2 linked regions of the Puniceicoccus vermicola genome follow. The protein of the gene in region 1 binds, or shares a complex with, the protein of each later gene. Links are inferred from orthologs where the notes say so. Each region holds a gene or a part of one and is shown on either strand. Other genes may lie near its edges. The genes, in order: dnaG and dnaB.

Region 1 (7,870 bases):
AAGAGAAGATCCTGTGCCTTTTGCTCGGCATTCTCGATGCGCTTCGAGATGGCCACTTCCTGCTCACGAGTCAGAAGAGGCACCTGCCCCATCTGCTTGAGATACATCCGAACCGGGTCATCCAGAATATCATACTGGGCTTCGCGGGCTTCGGTGGTCTCGTTCTTTTCCTGACGCTCCTTGAAACGCTCGACTTCCTCATTGTCGAGGATCTCGATTTCCAGATTGGCGAGGATCTGGATGACATTGTCGATCTCTTCCGGATTGTTGAGACTCTCCGGCAGACCTTCGTTCAAATTCTTGTAAGTCAGGAACCCCTGGCTCCGACCCTTACTGATCAGCTCACGGATACGGTCATTCAGCTCACCGCGTTCGGCAACGTCACCTGTATCGACCCCGGCCTTCTTGCCATCTTTTCCGGCAGCGGAAGCAACTGCGGCCTTGACCTCTTTCGCGGTGACCTTGGGCTTTTCGCTCGAAGCAGCCTTGCTCTTCGCCGTCTTGCGGCTGGCTGTCGTTTTCTTACTGGCTGCTTTCTTGGTAGCGACCTTTTTGGTGGAAGTTTCTGAAGTAGCTTTCGCTGGCATTAGGCTATGTTGGCTAGAACGGGCGGTTGATGGATCAGATTGCGAAGTTCCCGACGACGAGCCTGAAGCGATCTCAGCTCAGGATCTCCTGCCGGGAGGGCATTCATAGTGTCTACGAGACGCGTAATCTCCTTGGAGGCAAATTTGCGGACCAATTCGTGAAAAACTCTTTCAGCGGTCTGTTCAGGATCTTCGAGATCGACTTCTCGAACGACGAGGCGGGCCAAAATAGATCTCTCTTGGTCTGTCTCACATTCGTCCCTGAAATCTTCCACAGTTGTGAAAGAACCTTCGATGAGTTCCGAGCCCAGCCGACGAAGAAGCCGAGCCTCGGGAGACTCTTCTGTAATCCATTCACAGATAGATGTTTGTGAAAAAATCTCACGAATCTTTGGAAATTGCAAAGCTAGAAACAGTAACACCTCTTCGTTCTCTGTCAACCGAAGATCAGATGGGGGAGCGGCCGCCTCTTGCGGACGCTGTCCAGACGGATGCCCCTTTTTCAAGAACCGGGTGTAATCGTTGATGACTGCCTGAGTGTCGGAACGGAAATAGCGAGCCGCCTCATCAAAAAAGTCCTTTCGCGTGACGTCTGACTCGAGCTGTCGCAGCAAACCGTAAAGCTCCTCAAAGACGGCACTGCGACTGGCCACATCCAGAGCCAGGGGCTCGGGAGCCATGTAGCGCAGCGCAAAATGAATCGGAGAACCTGCATTCTTACGGATTTCCTCGACGGCCGCTGCTCCCTTTTCGCGCAGAAGGTCATCCGGGTCCGTTCCTTCTGGGAGCGGAGCGAATCGAAGATCGACCCCCGTTTGAAAACCGATGGGCAACAACTTGAAGGCAGCCCCCTTCCCGGCACGATCTCCATCGAGGAGAACATCGACGCCGTTGCAATAACGCTTCAGGAGAAGAAATTGCTCCTCCCCGGCTGCCGTTCCCTGGAGGGCAATCGCCTCAGGGATCCCCGACTCCCAGCATCGAATGACGTCCAACTGGCCTTCCACAAGGAGGAAGCGCCCCCCACCGCGGACCACCGAACCCGCCCGGTCGAGACCAAAGACGACCCGCCTCTTCTGAAACAGGGGCGTCTCTGGAGAATTCACATACTTCGCGTCCTTGGTCTTGTCGTCCTCCGGAGTCAGCGGAGTGACCCGCGCCGTAAAGGCAATCGTGCGCTCTTGAACGTCCCGAATCGGGATCATCAAACGACCGCGGAAACGGGGGAAGAAACCACTCCGTCCACTGCGCCTTTCATAGAAGAGACCTGAAGCGTCCAACACCTTCTCTTCAAAGCCCTTCTTGCGCAGGAAATCGACCAGTAAGGTCGGATCCACCGGAGCAAACCCGATGCCCACGTCCTTCGCCGTTTCCATCTGGAAACCACGACCATTTGTCCAGTAGTCGCGGATCTTCGCGCCAGCCTCATCTTCCTTCTGAAATTGACCGGCAAAGAAAGCAGCAGCCTGGGCGTTGACCTCAAACAATTGCTTGCGAAGCGAAATCTCCTGCCGAGAGGGTCCACCTTTTTCATACTCGACCTGGACGCCAACCCGATCCGCCAAATGCTCCACAGCCTCCTGGAAACTGAGATGCTCAAGCTTTTGAACAAACCCAAAGACGTCGCCCGCCTCCTGGGTGCTAAAACAAGAAAAGACGTTCTTTTCCGGATTCACGAAAAATGAGGGCGTCTTCTCCTCAGTGAAAGGACTCAGTCCGCGATACTCGCGCCCAGCACGCTTGAGCGCGGTATACTTGCCCGCGATCTCCACGATATTCGCCCGACGCCTGACTTCGTCGATCGTTTGCCTCGAAATGACTGGCATCTTCGGTCAGGGCAAAGCGTTTAGCTCGCGGCGAACGGCATCGACATTTGGATCATTTGGAGCCAGCTCCAAAAACTCGCGGAAAAAGAAAGCAGCATTGGCCGGATTGCCTCCCGGCTGAGCATACGCTCGGGCCATCGCCAGAGAAAGTTCCGGACTATCGGGAATCTGCGAATAGGCTCTTTCCAGCTCCTCCATGTAACGGGCCCGAGAGCGGGATTTCTCAATCACACTCAAGTAAGTCATCGTATATTCGAGACTCTCCGGATCCCGTCGACGGGCTTCCAGAATGGCGATCTCGGCGTTCTCCGGATCACCTTCCATCATGTAAGTCTTCGAGAGCTCAGCCCACACCTCAGGATTGTCGGAATCCTCCTGAACAGCTTTCCAGAATAGAGGAATAGCCCGGTCAAAGTCTCTCTCTTCGCGCGCCTCTAGGGCATAGTCCAAGGTTGTGGGCTCCGGTGGAGGCGGTGGAGGCAACGGCTCGGGTTCGGGCTCAGGCTCGACCTCCATTTCTAAAATTTCCATCTCCCCCACTCCCGCGAGTTTTCCGTCGATCGTAGACTGGGGATCCTCAAGAACCGCCATTTTTCCACCACCCTGCTGCGGGTTGTGCGCCAGAACGGTTCCATGACCGACACGATTCTCATCATCGGTCGAGGTCTCGGCTTCCTCACTCTCTTCGGCTTCCGCTTCAGCGAGTTTCCTACGTTCTTCCAATGCGGCAATCTCGGCTGCCAAGGTATCCTGACGAACCCTCCAAGCTTTGACGTCATCCTGAGCACCCGCCCACTGACTCGATTCCACCGCCCCGGGAAACTCTTCATTCAATGTCGCAAGAATTTCTTCGGCCTGCGGAAAATTCTCCGCACGGTAACTCGCTCCCAGTAAACCCATCAGCGCCCGAAAGCGATCGTCCGGGGCTTCACTCAGTGCGGTTTGAAAATGAATCTCGGCTTGAGGGATATTCCCCGCCTGCATGTAAAGCTCACCCATCGTCGCCGCATACTCGGGATTGCGGGATGGACCATCCAACCGCTCCGCCCGAAGATGAGCACTCAACGCCGACTGGAAGCGTTGATTTTCGGCAAGAAGCTCCGCCGAAAAACGCCACGCCTCGGCATCATCGGGATAAAGTTCCAAATAATCATCGATCGTCGACAAAGCGCGGTTCCGATCTCCTTCCTCTGCAAAAAATCGAGCTGCCGGAAAGAGTAATTCGGAAAATTCCGCATCAGCTTGCGCCGCCTTTTCGTAGAAAACCCCGGCAAATAGGCCCACATCGGACTCCTCATAAGCACGACCCAACTCCTGAAGAACAACCCCCCGGTCTGGATATTTCTCATCCAATTGATTCAACAACTCGATCGCCTGATCGTATTGACCCTGATCAATCAGGGCACTCGCTTCCGCCAGCTGTTCCTCAAACTTCGCCTCGGGATCACTGCAGGCAGTGAGGAAGAAAAGTGAGAAGAATAGCGGGAAAAACCAACGAAGGACGCTGCGGGAAGGGCGAGCCATAATCGCGTATCTTGTTACCTTGGCGGTCCTTTGCAAGCATCCCCTTTTCAATATACCCATCATCAATAATACCCGCCCCTCCTTCGGCATATGGACTTCGCTTGGACCTTCATTTGAGAACAGAGGTAAAATAAATTGACTTTTATGCACTGTGGCAGAGCGGTCGATATTTGATCCGCTAGATATGTATACCTATCATCGGCGGGAAAGTGCTCCCAAGAATCGACAGAACCCCAATCCCCTGCTACGGAAAAGACCGTGAGCCACCGAAAACTGAGTATCGCCTTTACCCTCCTTCTCTTGTTGGGGTTTGCCGTGTCTCAAGCCCAACCCCTCAAAACAGAGGAGCCGGCCTTTATCTATGCTTCGCCCGATGCTCATACCACTCCTGATTATCAAAAGGTAATTCCCCTCCTTCTCGCAGAATGGGAGGCGGCTTACCAACCCATCCGTCCTGGGTCGACGGGACGGGTTGTCCTCAAAGTCTACACGAATTCCGGCATGGGACTGCGCACGCCCCCCGGCCTCGTTCTCGCCTTGGCCGATGCTCTGGTGGAGCGGGGATTTGCGCGGGAGAACATTACTATCGCCGATCTCGACACCCGCCGGCTGAGAGCTTCCGGCTATCTTCCGGCCTTGAGCGATGGAGGTGCAACCTTCCACGGGATGCCGGTCATCTCTCTGGACAACCCCAAATATCATCTTAAGGACTGGTTCTACGAGAGCCCGCTCCCCCCGCATCCCCTCCTCAAAGGAGCCGAGGAGGGAAAAAATCTGGAGCTTCTCGAGGGGGACGAAGACCGTAAGAGCTTCCTTCCAGCCCCGCTCCTGTTTAACCTCGATTTCTGGATCAATCTTCCAGTGGCCTTTCATCACCCAATCCTGGGGATGAGTGGAGCTACCGCGAATGCGGGAGTCTGGTCGGTGAGCAATCAATCCCGATTTTTCAGCCGCCCGGTCAGCGCCGCCAGTTCGACTGTGGAGATTGCCGCCATCCCGGAACTCCAGCGATCCTGGCTTTTCTCCATCATGAGCCTGGAAGCCTATCAGATCATCGGAGGACCTCGCTTCAATTCCTACTACACCCAATCACGACCGGAAGTAATTCTCAGCGCCGATCCACTTCTTATCGATCGGTACGCCCTCGCCGCCATCAACGCCAGCCGCATCCAACGCGGCTTCGACCCCATCTCCCCGGATCCCCTCTTTTTCCGATATGGAGAGAGCCTTGATCTTGGCAGTGCCAATCTGGACTCCACCCGATTGAAGTCCGTTCAGTGAGCAGAGCTCGGATCGACCTCCCCCTCGAACATATCCTTACACACAAGCCTATGGCTCTGGACGGTCCCGCAAACGCAAAAACATGGGAGCGCGGAGTTCATTCTGCCCCGCATGCCACTCAGGCCTTTCGCCTTAGATTTTGAGGGAAACTTTTCATACGCAGGCAATCTGACGGGGCGGAATGAATTCCGCGCTCCGTTTTAGGCGTATTCCTACAGGACAACTCGAAGATCTTACAGGAAAACGCTAGCCTAGGAATTGGTGTCTAAGGATATGCCCTCGAAGCGGCCTTTCACGGCTGAGGAGATCGTCATTCACCGGCAAAAGAGAGCCGCTCGCTAGACAAAGACAGACAAAAAAAAGCGCCTCCCGGTTTCCCGGGAGGCGCTGGAATGAAATCCTTTCTGGATCCGCTTAGAGGGCAGCTTCGCCGGACTCGTCGGTCCGAATACGAACGCACTCTTCGATCGGAAGAACAAAGACTTTTCCGTCTCCGATCTTGCCGGTCTTGGCGGCTTTGACGATGGTTTCGACCGTCTTCTGAGCGAGCTCAGCGGAAACCGCTACTTCGAGCTCAACCTTTGGAAGGAAGTCCACCGTGTATTCACTGCCGCGGTAGATCTCGGTGTGACCTTTCTGTCGACCGAAGCCTTTTACTTCGGTGACGGTCATACCTTCGATACCGATTTCGGCCAGAGCCTCCTTCACTTCTTCAAGTTTGAAGGGCTTGATGATGGCTTTAATGAGTTTCATAATTTTTGCCTTTTGATTAGGTTACTGGATTAGAATCCGTCTATTCAAGAAAGATCCGCAATCAGCTTGGCCGGATTGAGTAAGCTTCTTGACCATGCTCGCCAATGTCGAGCCCTTCCGCTTCTTCTTCTTCAGAAACCCGGATACCCAAGGTAACCTTCAGGATGCCGAAGACGATGATCGAGAAGACGAAGGCGAAGAGGCAGATCGAAACCGTGCCGATCAGCTGTGAGCTGAAGGGAGCTGCATCTCCGAAGAGAGCGACAGCCAAAGTTCCGAAGACACCACATACACCGTGAACGGAAACCGCACCCACTGGATCGTCGACCTTGATCTTGTCGAAGAAGATGATGGAAACGACCACGATCATACCAGCGATCAGACCCACAACGATGGACATTGCCGGAGAGATGCTGTCGGCACCCGCGGTAATCCCCACGAGACCGGCCAGAATTCCGTTCAGAGCCATCGAAAGGTCAGGCTTGCGGAGGAGGATCCAGGAAAGGAAGATCGCACCCATCGCACCTGCAGCAGCTGCCAGAGCGGTGGTCACGAAGACGAAAGAGACCAGGTAAGGATCGGCGTTGAGAACCGAACCACCGTTAAATCCGAACCAACCCAAGAAGAGAAGGAAGACCCCGATGGTAGCCAAAGGCATGCTGTGACCGACGATCGGCTTGATCTTGCCATCGACATACTTGCCGCGACGAGCACCGAGAAGAAGAACGCAGGCCAGAGCCGCGAATCCACCAAATCCGTGAACGAGCGAGGAACCAGCGAAGTCAACAAACTCACCAGCGGCGAAGTTGTTGAGCCAGCCACCGCCCCATTCCCAAGAACCGGTCACCGGATAGGCAAAGGTTACGAGGAGAGTCGCGAAAATCATGAAGCTCGGGAGCTTCACACGTTCAGCAACCGCACCTGAAACGATCGTCGCCGCAGTCGCAGCAAACATCGCCTGGAAGATGAAGTCAGTATACCAAGTGTAATCGGCGTATGCAGACGACATCAATTCCATGGTAGGATCGACGTCGAACCAGGATCCAGCAGCGAAATATCCGTTAAAGTCTCCCGGATACATACTGTTGAATCCCCAGAACGCGTACGTCAGAATCCCCATCGTTACGATAAAGACATTCTTAAAGAGGACGTTAACCGTGTTTTTCGACTGAGTCAGACCGGATTCGAGGGTCGAGAAACCGAGGTGCATGGTAAAGACCAACGCCGCGGAAATCAGGAGCCAAAGGTTACTGACCGTGAAGAAAGAGGAGGCTCCGATGTCGCTCATAAAAGCGCCGTAAGCATCTGCAAATTCCACGGTGGTTTCCTCAACATCGACTGACTCATCTTGGGCGGCTGCCATGCCACCGAACCCGACGATCCCCGCGAAAATCACGGCAGACATCCAGGAGAGTCCTAGTTTCTTGAGTTTATTTTTCATAGTTCTGTTTGAGTTGTTTTGTAGAAGAAACGAACTCGAGGCGGGAACCCCGAGCCGGTCCGGATTTTTTTAACGAACCCGAGCTGTAAAGCATGTGCCATGCCAACTAAGGAAGTGACCCGCGAAAGAACCCCTCTTCGCCAGGAACAATCATCCCGCTACCGACTGAAATTAGATCCATTAATGTATAACGATTTCACAATTTGCTGGAATCCTCAGACCCATGGCGGGAGCAGCCCGCATCGGCCGTCGATTCGGCGGGACTAAAATTGAGCGACTCAATGCAACCGAAAGTTGCGCGCCATCGGTTACGGTGCATCCTCACAACGATCATGAAAGATTCTTTCACCATCGACGACACCAACCGTAGCTTCGCGGAGATCCCCGCGGAAGAGCGGGTAGACTGGGCTGTCGAACAATTTTCCGGCGAGCTCGTCCTTTCGACCAGCTTCGGCATT
Region 2 (7,910 bases), on another replicon or contig:
GGCTTTCGGTGTGTCTGGAGGGTAGCGGCCATGGCCTCATGGCTCATCTCGTCGAGCCTGCCATGGTTTCACGGCCCATCTATTGCTCGGTTTGTTTCGGATTTCATTGGGGATGCGGGTTGGACGAATCCGTTAAGGACCCGTCCGCGCCCCCAAGCTCCCCACCGGATGGCTCTGGACCTCTCCGCCTACGAGCATATCCTTCCACACAAATTCCTAGACTAACGTTTTCCTGTAAGAGTATGTCTAAAATGGAGCGCGGAATTCATTCCGCCCCGTCAGATTGGCTGCGCATGAAAAGTTACCCTCAGGATCTAAGGCGAAAGGCCTGAGTGGCATGCGGGCCGGAATGAATTCCGCGCTCCCATGTTCTTGCGTTTGCGAAACCGCCCAGAGCCATAGGCTTGTGTGTAAGAATATACCTACGAGTAGAAGGGGAATCCGTCTATTGATCGAGACTCCTCCCTTGCTTGTTTAAACCTTGAGCTTGTCGATAGGCAGGGGAGGGGGACCCCCGACGATTTCGGGGGTGGAGCGGTGCTGACCCAGTTATAATTTGCCAATAATTCTCTTAAATCGTCTTCAACCAGTGCCATTCGGGCCAACCCGCTCTACCTTCCGTTCGCCGATGGAGCCCTCGATGAGAGCTCTGTGAAGAACTTTTCGCTGGAGAGGATGAATCAGGCTGGAACTGAGGCGGACTTGGCGTAATCCTTCCGATCCACTGAATTTGGCCGGGGAGTTTTTGAAAATTTCTCCCGGCATTGGAAACACAGAATGGCTAAAGAATTTCAAAAGAAACGACGTTTTCGTGACCAGTCCCGCGACGGGGATGCCGATGAGGCGATGCTGAACCGGAGGCTCCCTCACAGCATTGAGGCCGAGAGGGCTCTCCTCGCGGCCTGTATGCGTGAGAACTCGGCCGAGGTGATCACGGATTGTATTAATGGGAAGATCAACGCGGAGTCGTTCTTCCGCCCGGCGCACCGCAATGTATTCGCCGCACTCCTCGATCTCAACGACCAGGGGAGGGAGGTCGACGAAATCACCGTCGAAGAAAAGCTGAACTCTATGGGTCTCTTGGAAGAGACCGGGGGCCGCGCTTACATTAATGAGATCTCCGAGTCAGTGGGATCGACCGCCTTCGCGACGAACTGGATTGAGATCGTTAAGGAGAAGGCTCTCTTGCGTCAGCTGATCCGGCTCTCGAATCAGACGGTCGAGAAGTGCTATGAGGGGCAGGACGACATTACGACCTTCCTCTCCGAGGTGGAGGCCGAGATTTACCGGATCGGAGAATCGCAGGTGGCCGACTCCGCGCAGAAGATCGGGAAGCCTCTGGATAAGGTGATCAAGATGATCAACGATATACTCGCCAAGCGCCATACCAGCTATGGAACGCGAACCGGGTTCCTCGATCTTGACCGGATGACTTTCGGATTTCACCCAGGGGAAATGATCGTGCTTGCGGCCCGTCCGTCGGTCGGGAAAACCAGTTTCGCTATGAACATTGCGGAGAACGTCTCGATTCCCGGGCCGAACAACCCCGATCCGAAGGCGATTCTCGTCTTCAGTCTCGAAATGAGTTCCGAGAGTTTGGCCCAACGTGTCCTTTGCAGCCGCGCCGGGGTGAACATGAACAAATTGCGCGACGGTTTCTCCACTCGGGAGGAACAGCAGGCGATCGTTGAGGCCGCTGGCGAGATCAAGAAGGCCGACATCATTGTCGATGACCAGGGCAGCTTGAACATTCTTGAAGTGCGGGCGAAAGCGCGTCGCGTCTCTTCCCGCTACAAACTGGGTCTGATCGTGGTCGACTACCTGCAGCTGATCGCCGGGATGGATAACCGGGCTTCCCGTGAGAATCAGATTGCTGAAATCTCCCGAGGCATGAAGTCGATGGCCAAGGAATTGGAGGTTCCGGTGCTCGTTCTCAGTCAGCTTAATCGTGAGAGTGAGAAGGAGAAGCGCGAGCCGCGGATGTCCGACCTCCGTGAGTCCGGAGCGATTGAGCAGGATGCTGACGTGGTCCTCCTCTTGCACCGTCCGCGCAGCGACGACCAGGAAGAGAACCAGCGCGCGGAAGATGTCGAGAAGATCGGCCTCATTCTCGCCAAACAAAGAAACGGTCCTACGGGATCCGTCGACTTGGCCTTCCTCCGGAAATACACCCGCTTCGCAAACTACACCGAAGAATCGCCAGTTGGCGGCGGGTTTGGTTGAGCCGGTTGAGTCGGTGAGCGGTGAGTCAGTAGTCGGTAGTCAGTAGTCGGTGAGTCAGTAGTCGGTAGTCAGTAGTCGGTAGTCGGTAGTCAGTAGTCGGTAGTCGGTAGTCAGTAGTCGGTAGTCGGTAGTCAGTAGTCGGTAGTCAGTAGTCGGTAGTCGGTAGTCGGTGATCGGTGGTCAGTGATCCGTGGTCGGTGATCGGTAATCCGTGAGGCGGATTTTTCGTACCGTGCAGCTTTAGCAAACGGATCCTGCCTCTCCGCCGTCCCCGTTCGACTTTAGTCGTGCGGTCTGGTCCTCCTTAGTCTTGAAGGTCCGCCTGAGATCTCAAGCGGAGACCATTTACGCGCAGATCATTACTTTCGAGCCGAGATCGACCGCATTGAAGAGCTCCTCCATATCTCTGTTCGAGAGGAGGACGCACCCTGCACTGGCGGGATGGCCCAGCTGATCCTCGTGATTCGTGCCGTGAATGTAGACGTAGCGGTCGTAGGTGTCGACTCCGGGGCCGCTGTTGATCCCGTCCTCAAGGCCGCGGAGACGGAGGATCCGGGTGGTGATTAGATTCTTTTGCTGCTCTTCCTCCGATTCCTCCCAGTAGAGTTTGCCGGTCGAAACTCTGCCGCGGAAGACGGTCCCTCGCGGTTCACCTTCGCCGATCAGGTCCACGATTTCATGAAGACCATTGGGAGTGCCGAGAGAATTTTCCACGCAGGAGGGCGGATTTTTCGAAGTTGAGATGACAAACGATTTGCGCAATGCCCCGTCCTGATAGAGGTCGAGCGCTTGTCGGGCGATGCTTACGGTCAACGAAATCGGTGTGGGGGTCGTTGACAGGTCGAGGCACTTGTCGATAAGAATGGAGAAATCTTTAGTATCGGGAGATGAATTCATGAGTGAAGGAAAGAGAATCGGAATAGTCGGAGCAACCGGAGCGGTTGGTCGTGAGTTGATGGAATTGCTGGAAGCACGGGATTTCCCGGTAGCTGAACTGCGTCTCCTCGCCTCGGCACGTTCGGTGGGGAAGGAGCTCACCTTTCGAGGAGAATCCATCGCGATTAAAGAGGCAAGACCGGAGGAATTCGCCGGGTTGGATTATCTTTTCCTGAGCGCGGGGGGAGACCGCTCTCTCGCCATGGCTCCAGCGGCTGTGGAAGCAGGAGCCGTCGTCATCGACAACAGTTCGGCCTTCCGGATGGATGACGAGGTGCCTTTGGTGGTTCCTGAGGTGAATCCCGAGGCGCTCCTCAATCATAAGGGGATCATCGCCAACCCGAATTGCTCGACGGCGATTACTCTCATGGGGGTAGCTCCGCTGCATCAGCGCTTCGGGTTGAAGCGGATGATTTGCTCGACCTATCAGGCGGTCTCCGGCGCAGGGGCGACGGGGATTACCGAACTCGAAGACGGCGTGCGCGCTTGGTCGGAGGGGAAGGACGCGAATCCTTCAACCTTCCCGCATCCGATTGCCTTTAACCTGATTCCTCACGTCGATAAGTTCCTCGAATCCGGCTATACGAAGGAAGAAGTGAAGATGCGGAATGAGAGTCGTAAGATTCTCTCGCTGCCGAGCCTACCAGTCTCCTGCACCTGCGTGCGGGTTCCGGTTTTCCGGGCGCACGCGATCAGCATCTTCGCCGAGTTTGAGAAGCCCGTCGATGTCGCCGAAGCCCGAGCCGCAGTGGCTGCCTTTGACGGTGCCGAGTTGGTCGACGATCCGACAAACCTCGAGTATCCCATGCCTCTCGGTTATTCGAGTAAGGTAGCCTGTGGCGTAGGACGCATTCGCAGGGACGAAGCCCTCGAAAACGGTTTGGCCTTCTGGGTCGTCGGTGACCAGCTCTGGAAGGGCGCCGCCCTCAATGCTCTCCAAATTGCTGAGCATTTGGTGCGGTAAGAGCAATCTTTCCTCTCCAAAGGAGGGCAGCAGCTGCGCCCACCACTTGGGTAGAAAACAATCGGGACTCTTCCTCGTGACCTTTCGAGCCCACGATTCCTGATCCGGCCGAGTGCGCATCCAGGCCTACGGGTAGCGCGAGAACTCATGCGAGAATAGGCAATCAAGGTAGCGAGAGCTTCCAGCTCTCGATTTGCAGTGGTGCGGCAAGTAGGGCAGTAGCTTCAGCTGCGCCCATCACGCTGCCCCTCAGCAACACTGCCCCTCAGCACCGTCGCCCCTCAGCGACACTGCCCCTCTGAACTCGTCCACCCTCGGCGGACTCCGCAAGCATGCCGCCAAACCTAGGTCAGCCGCTGACGGACGGCTTCGTAGAGGCAAACTCCCGTGGAGACCGAAACATTCAGACAGTCGACAGAGCCTTGCATGGGAATACTCACCCGATGATCCGAATTGTCGGCGATTTTCTTTCGAACGCCCCAGCCTTCGCTCCCGAGAATGATGCCGACGGGGCCGGTGAGATCGACTTCGTAGAGGCTTTCTTCGGCCTCGTCTGCAGTCGCGACGAGACGAATTCCCATCTCTTGGAGATTGCGAAGGGTTTGGCTCAGGTTGCGAACCTGAAGAAAGGGGACATCTTCGGTGCCTCCGCAGGAGATGTCGCGAACCGTATCGGTGATCCCGCAAGCGCCTTTTTTGGGGGCGATCACAGCAGTCACGCCAGCGCCGGAACAGGTCCGGAGGCAGGCACCGAGATTGTGGGGATCCTGAACCCCGTCGAGGACGAGGACAAAGGGGTTCTCGGTCGATTCGAGCAGGCGGAATAGGTCTGGCTCGTCGACAAGATGCACGATGGCCGATCCCCGGTTGTAGCGTGGGGGTTTACGCAGTTTCTTGATCGAGTTTCTACCCATGGTTGGTGGATCTAAGAGTGTTTGGCGGGTGGGCGCTGGAGGAGCAGACGAAGGGCCCCGTGACGGAATCCGAAGAGGTATGCCAGAAAAACGGCTCCTCCCAGCATGAGAACGATGACGGCGCCGACCCGGAGGTCGAGCCAATAGGAAATGAAGACGGCGAGAACCGAGACAATGGCTCCGAGAAAGCCTCCGCCCCAGATGAGGGATTGAGGGCTTTTGGAAAACTGGAGCATTGCGGCAGCCGGTGCGACGAGCATCGCAACCGAGAGGATGCATCCCACGGCTTGGATCGAAACCACAAGCCCGAGGATCACCAATCCGGTCAGTAGATAACCGAGACGGCGCACGGGGACACCTTGGCTCTCGGCGATGGTGGGTTCGAAAAGAAAGAGGAGGAGGGGGCGTGCCAAGGTGATCAATGTGATGAGGATCACTGCGGAGGCCCCGAATGACATCCAGAGATCGGGGTTGGAAAGGGCGAGGATGTTCCCGAAAAGCCAGTGCTCAAGCTCCATCGGGGTCGGGATTTGATCCAGAATGAGCAGCCCGCCCGCAAAGGCGGCGGTGTAGAGCACCGCGAGCGCGGAGTGGCTGTCGATCCGTGAGGTGCGCGCGACGAATACAGCCACGAGGCCAACGAGTAGGGCGGAGATCAGGGCTCCGATGAAGGCGGTTGCGGTGGTTAGTCCGGCGATGAGGATTGCGACGGCGATTCCCGGCAGCAGGGTGTGGGAGAGAGACCCCACCATGAGTGCGGATCGGCGCATGACGACATAGCCACTCAGGAATCCGTTGGTAAATCCCACGACGGCGGCCGTCCAGGCTGCGCGTTGGATGAATTCAAAGGAGAGTGGCTGGGAAAAGAAATCCACGAAAGGCGTCTACTACGAATTCGGGACGGGGGGAATCCTCAAAATCGCTGGGAGTAAAACCGGCGCAGAGAATTGATCAGCCGGCCAAATCCTCAAGCGGATAGGTCCAGATCTCCGAGAGAGTCGGGTGATACCAAGGTGCTTTCATGATCTCGTCGACAGTGGCACCGGTTCCGACAGCGACAGCCATCGAATGAATCAGTTCCCCGGCGTCGCGACCCACGCATTCCGCGCGATGGATCTTCCGGTCAGAGGAGCTTGAGAAGAGGCGAACGTATCCGCGACGGGCTTCCATCAGCATCGATCGGCCATGGTCGGAAAACGGAAACTCGGCAATTTGCAGAGAGTCTCCCAGATTCTCACGAATCGTCTCTTCAGAGGGGCCAACCGAGGCAATCTGTGGATCGGTGAAGACCACAGACAAGACCTTGTCATAATCGACGGGCATTGGCTCGAGTCCCAGTGAGTGGCGGGCGGCTGTTTCACCCTGCAAAATGGCGATATGGACGATCTCGTGAGGGCCGGCGCAGTCGCCTGCGGCGTAGATCCCTGGATGAGAGGTCATTTGGTACTCGTTGGTGCGGATGTGCCCGCTGGAGCGAGTTTCTATGCCGATCTCTTCGAGTCCCAGTTTCGCGGTGGCTGGCTTGCGCCCCAGCGCGTTGAAGAGGAATTGCGCTTGCCGAATCACGGCCCGGTGTCCCTGGCGGAACTGCACGGAAACTCCGTTCTCGTTCGGCTCGATGTTTTCGATGTCGGTGTGGGTGAATAGTTCAACCCCTTCGTCGATCAATGCTTCTTCCAAGACCGCAGCCATATCCGGCTCAAAATCGGAGAGAATGTGAGGGCTGCGCTGAATCATGATGACCTTGGAGCCAATCCGGCAAAGAAACTGCGCCAGCTCACAGGCGACGACTCCACCTCCAAGGACGATGACCGATTCGGGAACGGTATCGAGGTCGAGGATATCATCGCTGGTCAGGAAGGGAACGTCGGCCAGCCCGGGGACATCGGGCACCGAGACATGAGATCCAGTCGAGATTAGGATACGGTCCGCAGAGATCTGCGTCCCGTCATCAAGGATAACCGTCCGATCCGGACCAAGTTTGCCGTTCTGGCGAAACAGGTGGTAGCGGTCCGATTCAATCTGCGAGCGGCGGTGTCCGGCGAAATCGGCAATCATATCCAACTTGCGCTGATGGAGGGCCGCCATGTCGACTTGAGGGCGGGAGATATTAAGTCCCAATTTGCGGCTTTCCCGGGCCAGTTGAAGAACATCCGCCGAGTAGAGGAGCGTTTTCGAAGGCATGCAGCCGCGGAGAATACAGAGCCCTCCGAGCTCTTTGCTTCCGTCAACAATCGCGACTCGTTCGACGTGCTTTCTCGCCAGTGATGCTGCGTTGTATCCCGCGCTGCCGCCCCCGAGGACGAGAAAATCGAAATGATCTTGGCTCATGTTGCCCGGTCAGAATTGAGAGATTTGCCCACGAATGCAAGCTGACGATCCCTTAGGCATTAGGGAGGCAGATGGAGGTGGCAATCTCGTTGGCGGTCTCCTCGTCGTAGAGGTCGGCGACGATGGAAAGACCGAAGGCGACGGCGGTTCCGGCCCCGCGGGAGGTGATGAGGTTCCCATCCTGGACCACGGGGTCAGGGAGGATTTCCTGAAGTTCTTCTGCGACCGAAAAATGCGCCGTATAGCGCTTTCCCGAAAGAATGGCCGCTTCATTGAGGACGGTCGGAGCAGCGCAGATGGCTGCAACCAGGAGGTTCTTCTCGTAGAATTCGCGAACGACCTCGAGGACAGCAGGGTTCTTTCGAAGTGATTTTGCCGCTGGGCCTCCGGGGACAATCAGGGCATCGAAGGGTTCATTGCGGCAGTCGGCCAGGAAGGTGTCTGCCTGAAGGCGAACCCCGGTTTTTCCCTCGACCAGCAAATCCGTACCGGTTGCCGCGAGAACGACTTCGGCCTCGGCGCGGCGGAGAATATCAATCGGG

The links.
Region 2: the proteins of dnaG (region 1) and dnaB are in contact, whole or in part, in a crystal structure (PDB 2R6A), measured with the Geobacillus stearothermophilus proteins. The link is inferred for Puniceicoccus vermicola from one-to-one orthologs. Residues at the interface, in WP_049624496.1 of Geobacillus stearothermophilus: Lys456, Leu457, Leu458, Pro459, Ala460, Asn463, Ala464, Leu467, Leu535, Leu536, Ile537, Ala538, Gln544, Glu545, Asp548, Tyr549, His552; in WP_033016901.1 of Geobacillus stearothermophilus: Ser13, Glu15, Ala16, Gln18, Glu91, Leu92, Asp94, Ala95, Val96, Pro97, Thr98, Ala99, Ala100, Asn101, Tyr104, Tyr105, Ile108.

What each region holds. Positions count from the first base shown.
Region 1 is NZ_JACHVA010000033.1:70,382-78,251, forward strand. Bases 1-2,960 are described here. They hold dnaG (DNA primase), read right to left. Parts: upstream 2,414-2,960; coding sequence 587-2,413; downstream 1-586. Other genes in these bases: rpoD (RNA polymerase sigma factor RpoD), read right to left, coding at 1-587; H5P30_RS02815 (tetratricopeptide repeat protein), read right to left, coding at 2,420-2,960. Outside these bases: more of H5P30_RS02815, read right to left, coding at 2,961-3,937; H5P30_RS02820 (DUF362 domain-containing protein), read left to right, coding at 4,196-5,218; H5P30_RS02825 (P-II family nitrogen regulator), read right to left, coding at 5,633-5,971; H5P30_RS02830 (ammonium transporter), read right to left, coding at 6,033-7,412; H5P30_RS02835 (phosphoadenylyl-sulfate reductase), read left to right, coding at 7,745-7,870. UniProt on the Escherichia coli protein: RNA polymerase that catalyzes the synthesis of short RNA molecules used as primers for DNA polymerase during DNA replication.
Region 2 is NZ_JACHVA010000089.1:9,651-17,560, forward strand. Bases 1-3,000 are described here. They hold dnaB (replicative DNA helicase), read left to right. Parts: upstream 1-777; coding sequence 778-2,223; downstream 2,224-3,000. Other genes in these bases: H5P30_RS11485 (L,D-transpeptidase), read right to left, coding at 2,569-3,000. Also shown: more of H5P30_RS11485, read right to left, coding at 3,001-3,120; H5P30_RS11490 (aspartate-semialdehyde dehydrogenase), read left to right, coding at 3,119-4,123; 23S rRNA (guanosine(2251)-2'-O)-methyltransferase RlmB, read right to left, coding at 4,468-5,037; H5P30_RS11500 (iron chelate uptake ABC transporter family permease subunit), read right to left, coding at 5,049-5,912; H5P30_RS11505 (dihydrolipoyl dehydrogenase family protein), read right to left, coding at 5,989-7,368; H5P30_RS11510 (DJ-1 family glyoxalase III), read right to left, coding at 7,421-7,910. UniProt on the Escherichia coli protein: The main replicative DNA helicase, it participates in initiation and elongation during chromosome replication. Travels ahead of the DNA replisome, separating dsDNA into templates for DNA synthesis.